3 regions of the Phocaeicola dorei genome follow, and region 3 is predicted to be linked to each of the others. Evidence: riboswitches for the same ligand, from Rfam matches in the RefSeq annotation. Region 3 holds a riboswitch; each other region holds the start of a gene.
The links. A riboswitch is a leader RNA that binds a small molecule or an ion and turns the genes downstream of it on or off. The one in region 3 is predicted to bind cobalamin.

Region 1 (2,268 bases), 2.1 Mb from region 3:
GAAGATGAAATATGTCCAAAAGTTAGTCAGCCTGCACATGCGTCCCATTGTTATCGCAGATGATGTAGTAACTGATTCCGCCGTGCGACGTCTGCTTTTTGAAGCCGGAGATGATATTGACGACTTGATGATGCTGTGCGAAGCGGACATCACTTCAAAAAATGAAGCACGAAAACAAAAATTCCTGGATAACTTCAAACTGGTACGCCAGAAACTGAAAGACCTGGAAGAAAAAGACTGGATACGCAATTTCCAACCTCCGGTAGACGGAGAAGAAATTATGCGGATATTCGACCTGCAGCCCTGCCGTGAAATAGGCAGTCTGAAAAGTTCTATCAAGGATGCCATACTGGATGGAATCATCCCTAATGAACATGATGCTGCTTTAGAACACATGTTGAAGAAAGCAAAAAGCATGGGATTAACACCCAAAAACTTATAAGAAATTGACCATACACTATACCAAAGGAGAAGAGTGGGCCAATACCCTGTCACATGGTGTTGGTATCCTGATAGGTATCGCCGGCGGCGGTTATCTGTTGCTTACTGCCATGAAAAGTGGCAATCCGTGGGCAACAGGTGGCATGTGGCTCTATCTATTCGGTATGCTGTCTTCCTATATCAGCTCCACCTGGTATCATGCCAGCAAACCATCTCCTCACCGCGAAGTGTTGCGCAAATTCGATCATGCTTCGATTTATCTGCATATCGCAGGAAGCTATTCCCCCATCATGCTGATAGCCTTGCGGGAAGCAGATTATTGGGGATGGGGAATTCTTAGTTTCGTATGGCTATGCGCCCTCGCCGGGATCATTCTATGTTTTTGTAACCTGAAAGAACATAGCAACCTGGAAACAATTTGCTATATAGCCATGGGATGCAGCATTTTTGTAGGTTTCAAGCCGCTCTGCCAACATGTACCTCCTGTTTTTATTTATTGGTTAATCGGCGAAGGAGTGTCTTACATCACCGGAGCTGTCTTTTATTCCTTCCCCCAATTGCCCTATATGCACTCTGTTTTCCATCTGTTTGTATTAGGAGGAACAATCTGCCATATGATGGCATTGTGGTACATTTTATAACCCTCCCATCTTCAATAAGTTATCCGTTTTGGAAAACTTTTATTTATTTTTTAAACAGAAAGTTTCCCAAAATGTTATACCTTTGTAGCCGTCCGACAAGGTGAAGTTAACCCCTTCTAAGAGGGAATGCCGTGAAAATCAGCAACAGTACCCGCTGCTGTAATTCTCGTTGAACTGAAACAATATGCCACTACAAAACTATTTGCGGGAAGGCGTTTTAAGGGAGAGATAAGTCAGAAAACCTGCCTGGAAGGACAGCCAAGTTTTTTAAATTAACAATTAATTTTTCCAACAATGAATTACGCTGAGATTTGTATTATTAAGCGTGATGGAAAGCGGGAAGACTTTTCCATCAGTAAAATTAAAAATGCAATCGGCAAGGCATTCCATGCCTCCGGAATTGACAATGAAGACAAACTGATTGCTGAAATTACCATGCGGGTTATCAGCAATTTTGTATCTCCAACCATCAGTGTGGAAGAGATTCAGGATCTGGTAGAAAAGGAACTGATGAAAGTACGTCCCGAAGTGGCTAAGAAATACATTATTTATCGCGAATGGCGGAATACGGAACGCGACCGTAAAACGCAAATGAAGCACATCATGGACGGCATTGTAGCCATCGACAAAAATGATGTCAACCTGAGTAATGCCAACATGTCCAGCCATACTCCCGCCGGACAGATGATGACTTTTGCCTCGGAAGTTACTAAAGACTATACCTATAAATATTTGTTGCCTAAAAAATATGCCGAAGCGCATCAGTTGGGCGACATACATATACATGATTTGGATTACTATCCCACCAAGACTACCACTTGTATCCAATATGACCTGGATGACTTGTTCGAACGCGGCTTCCGCACTAAAAACGGAAGTATCCGTACTCCACAGTCCATTCAAAGTTATGCCACTCTGGCCACCATCATATTCCAGACAAACCAGAACGAGCAACATGGCGGACAGGCTATCCCCGCCTTCGACTTCTTTATGGCGGAAGGGGTACGGAAGACATTTCGCAAACATCTGAAAACTTTAACCGAGTTTTATATAGAAGTAGAAGGAAAAGAACCCGGAACAGAGGCTCTCAAGAAAATTGAAGAGAAAGCATACGCCATGACGCGCAAAGATACACATCAGGCAATGGAAGGATTCATCCACAACCTGAACACCATGCATTCGCGAG
Region 2 (2,268 bases), 1.5 Mb from region 3:
AAGACCCGTTAATGGATGCCACCTCTTTCCGCACCGCTTCCGGATTCTGTTGAGCGGTCACTTGCGCCTCTATAATCTCGTAGGCAGGACGACCCGCACCGGCAATCGAGATATAGCCTTTCACCTTCGGCCGGTTCTGACAGGCCAACATTCCAATCAGCGCCCCTTCGCTATGTCCTGCCACCGTGATCGTCGTAAAACGTTTCTCTTTCGACAGGTAATCAATCCAGCCAGTTACATCGTTCACATAATCTTCAAAACGAAGTTTCGCTTCCTCCTTACCAGCCGACGCACTGGTTCCTATCCCCCGCTTGTCAAAGCGCAAGGAAGCGATGCCGTTTGCCGCCAAGCCTTCTGCCAGGAACTTCAACGAATTATTCCTCAAATTGCCAATGGCTGAATTACCATCCATATCCGTAGGTCCGGATCCGGCTATAATAAGCACCACCGGACAGGTTTTCACCCCACCGGGCAAAAGCAGTTTTCCTTTGATTTGTCCTTCCTTGGTGTTCAACACCACATTTTCTTCCAAAGGAAGCACCTGTGCCCGACAACAAAGACCGCACAGGAAAAATAAACCGGCTAAAATAAAATTCAAATGTTTCATCTATTACGTATTTTAAGATTATTCATTTAACAAATATAGTGATTATATTGAATAAAGCGAATCAATATTTGAATGTTGTTAAGCATCAGTTTTATTTTATTCAATACTATTTCATTTTATCTTCAACATGGATAGAATCAACTAGTTTTGCCACTAAAAAAGAACCGTTACACACGCCTACTTTTGCTGGGAAAGAAATAAATCTGCAACTAATTTCAAAAAAGGATTTTTTATCATTTCCCTTTTCTTATTCATCCAAACAAACTATCTTTGCCACGTTTTGTTCCGCGTACCTCCGACTGATGCGAGGAAGCGGATGAAAAGGGAATCAGGTGCAAGTCCTGAACAGTCCCGCTGCTGTAAGCTCCATCTACCCCTATAAGGGGATAGGTTTATTTATCCACTCACGCCACTGCCTGTATATATAATTAAGGTGGGAAGGCAAGTAAACAGGAGTAAGTCAGAAGACCTGCAAAACGTAAAGTCATCGACCGTCGCTTTCGAGGAAAGAGCAGCGGTAAGAATGCGGTATTTATTCATTAATATGTTTTTTTAAATGAAAGGAAATAACCAGGCTTATAAGCTATGGCTTTGTCTGCTTTGCAGCTTTATCCTATTGCCGCTTGAAATACAGGCACAGGAGAAAGGAGATTCCATTACCGGGAAAGTGCATAAAATAGACGAAGTTACGGTTACGGCTGAACGTACCAAGCAACAGGTTAAAAGTAGCAGTCCCTTCCAACAACTCGACAAGAAGCAATTGCAACAACAAGGCATTACGGATATTGCTGATGCTTTACGTCGCTTCTCAGGAGTCAACATAAAGGATTATGGGGGTGCAGGAGGAATGAAAACTATCTCCGTTCGGAGTTTAGGAGCCAAACATACAGCCGTAGTTTATGACGGGGTTACACTCAGTGATTGTCAAAGCGGACAAATAGACTTGTCTCGTTTCTCTATTGACAATATCCAGCAAATTTCACTGACCATTGGGGACAATGAAGATATTTTTGTACCGGCACGTACAGTTGCTTCTGCTGCCGCCTTAAAATTACAAAGCATATCCCCGGATTTTTCAAACAAAAAAAATCACTTGACGGGACAGATAAAGACAGGTTCTTTCGGGATGATTAATCCCCTTATCCGCTACGAACAAAAGTTTAACGAAAAGATTTCAGCATCTACCACTGGTGAATTTATGAGGGCAGATAACCTATATCCTTTCACTTTAGTCAACGGAGATTATGTTTCCAAAGAAAAACGCTATAACAACAACATTCAAACCTACAGAGGAGAACTGAATCTTTACATCAGCCCTAATAACAGAAGCACACTGAACGGAAAGATTTATTATTACGATACAAATCAGCAATTACCCGGTGCAGTCATTCTTTACAACGCGAAAAGCCGTGAGAAGTTACGCGAACGAAATTTCTTTTCACAAGTACATTACCGTACTTATTGGGAAAATAATCTTTCTTTGTTAATCAATGGGAAATTTAACTGGAGCCAATCTCATTACCACGATGAAGGAGGAAAATACCCCGGAGGAGAATTAAACGACCGTTATTTCCAACGAGAATACTATACATCAGGAGCATTACTATATACTCCGACTAGTCACTGGAGCATGGTTTATGCGGCAGATTACATATATAATA
Region 3 (2,268 bases):
AAGCTACATTCCAAAAGACGGCTTGAAAATTACGCGCCCCTGTAGGCTGGTTAATAGAATATACTATTTGCTCGAAACAGTCTGTAATGATTTTGTCTATTGTTCTTTGTTTGGTAGATAAATCAACAATCTTATCGGGATACTTATAATATTCCTGCCCATATTCCAAACCAATGAAATAATTCATATACATCAAAAACTCTGGAGTAGCACAGGCACCACTTAACATACTGGATACAATAAAAACCATATTGACAAATCCACCACAAAAAGATTTCAAGTTAGTAGGAGCCGTAGAGTTCCCTCCCACTGCTATCGTACCATTATTCAACCAAGGATACATAGTAATGCTGGCACAATAATTAGCCAGATTAGTTTCATCATTTTTATAAATAAAATGATGATTCAGAAGTTCCAAATAACGATCGGACAATTCCTTTCCATACATGTCTTTCAAACGGTCAGTCAACAGACGACGGTTGAGACGAATAAAATTTGATTTGGGTAACTCTCCTATCAGCGTAGCAATATTCTTATTCTCCACATTGGCATTCGCATCATATTTACTGCCGGTTGCCGGATTGGAAGCGTCACAATAGTCAAGCAAAAACTTCAGTTTATCTCTCACCTCACGATCCTCCAAATGTTTCTGACGATACAGCATATACGCCTTGGCAACACTGTAATAATGTTCAGCCATCAGGGCCACCTCCACCTGATTCTGGATTTCTTCCACATTCATTCCATCACTGACACTAACGCGACTCAATACAGTAGTAATCACATCCTGGGTAGCAAAACTTCCTACTGACAAAAATGCTTTGGCTATTGCATTTTTAATTTTATCAAGAGAGAAAGTTTCTTTTTTACCATCTCTCTTAATAATAAATACCTCTGAATTAATCATACTTATAAATTAAGGTTATACAAAACACACATTATTCAATATAAGTCTTTCACACACGACAATTCATGGAAACCAGTAATAAAAAGGATCAGTATGATTCGTTCTATCGCCTTTCACCCGAAAGCCATGAATGATATAAACAATAACGGCAGGTCTTCTGACTTGTTTCCGTTGTAACGCCTTCCCGGTTTTCACAATAACCAGTGGCTAAGAATGTCACAACACTTCCCCACACTATGGGAGGATAAAACTTACAGCTACGGGGATAGTTCCTGATTTGCACAGGATTCCCTTTTAATTCCGTTTCGCGCCAACGGCTAATCCGGAAACCGATATTACTGACAAAGTTAGGAATTAAATCAATAAAACAACTGGAAAAAGAAAAAAAACTTCAAGCAACACTTTTTTCATCTTTTCCGCTTCGTTTAATTATAAAATCCATTATCTTTGCCCCGAATTGGTTTCGGATAGTCTATCTGCTATTCGGATTAAAAGGGAATCGGGTGCAAATCCCGGACAGTCCCGCTGCTGTGAAGCTCTGCTGGAATCTTGAAAAATACCTTTGCCACTGATGTGACAATCCTCACATCGGGAAGGCTTCAAGATAAGGAGTCAGTCAGAAGACCTGCCATTCATTAAAGGCTGTTTTTACTCGTGGGATTAGGAAAGCAGTACGAAAGAAAATAAGAAAATAAAAAATTTACGGGAGGAATGCCTATGAAAAAGGTATGTCCACGTTGTGGTGCAACATTTGATTGTATGCACAATGATATTTTATCGTGTCATTGCGCAACTGTCCGACTGGATGCTCTGCAACGCACCTATTTAATGGAGAATTATTCCGATTGCCTGTGCCATGACTGCCTGAAAGCCGTCAAGGACAGTTTCTATGCCTGCGAAATTAACCCCCGTTATAATAAGAAGAAAAATGATAAAGAAAGTATTGATTGCAAACAGAGGTGAAATAGCCTTACGTGTAATGCGTTCCTGCCGAGAAATGGGCATACGGACCGTTGCTGTCTTTTCAGAAGCCGACCGCACTTCTCATCATGTGATGTATGCTGACGAGGCCTATCTTATAGGTCCTGCTATAGCCAGGGAAAGCTATTTAAATATAGAAAAAGTAATAGAGACTGCCAAACGATGCAAAGCCGATGCCATTCATCCCGGTTATGGTTTTTTGTCCGAGAATGCTGATTTTGCCCGCCGATGCAAAGAGGAGGGGATCATCTTTATCAGCCCTTCCGCCGAGACGATGGAAGCGATGGGTGACAAGATTGCCGCCCGTAAGCGTATGATTGCCGCAGGCGTTCCCGTGGTCCCCGGTACGGAACAACCGTTGCAAAGTGCCGAAGAGGCGG

Region 1: it holds a riboswitch for cobalamin, as region 3 does, so the genes downstream of both, GKD17_RS01995 (anaerobic ribonucleoside triphosphate reductase) here and nrdD (anaerobic ribonucleoside-triphosphate reductase) in region 3, are expected to answer to the same signal.
Region 2: it holds a riboswitch for cobalamin, as region 3 does, so the genes downstream of both, GKD17_RS03990 (TonB-dependent receptor plug domain-containing protein) here and nrdD (anaerobic ribonucleoside-triphosphate reductase) in region 3, are expected to answer to the same signal.

Annotation. Positions count from the first base shown of each region.
Region 1 is NZ_CP046176.1:477,413-479,680, reverse strand. It holds gene GKD17_RS02005 (CCA tRNA nucleotidyltransferase) at 1-442, shown strand, start outside; gene trhA (PAQR family membrane homeostasis protein TrhA) at 447-1,082, shown strand; cobalamin riboswitch at 1,164-1,346, shown strand; gene GKD17_RS01995 (anaerobic ribonucleoside triphosphate reductase) at 1,377-2,268, shown strand, end outside.
Region 2 is NZ_CP046176.1:1,035,450-1,037,717, reverse strand. It holds gene GKD17_RS03995 (alpha/beta hydrolase) at 1-607, opposite strand, end outside; cobalamin riboswitch at 871-1,098, shown strand; gene GKD17_RS03990 (TonB-dependent receptor plug domain-containing protein) at 1,164-2,268, shown strand, end outside.
Region 3 is NZ_CP046176.1:2,574,211-2,576,478, reverse strand. It holds gene nrdD (anaerobic ribonucleoside-triphosphate reductase) at 1-907, opposite strand, end outside; cobalamin riboswitch at 1,038-1,256, opposite strand; cobalamin riboswitch at 1,349-1,554, shown strand; gene GKD17_RS10765 (cysteine-rich CWC family protein) at 1,619-1,870, shown strand; gene accC (acetyl-CoA carboxylase biotin carboxylase subunit) at 1,836-2,268, shown strand, end outside.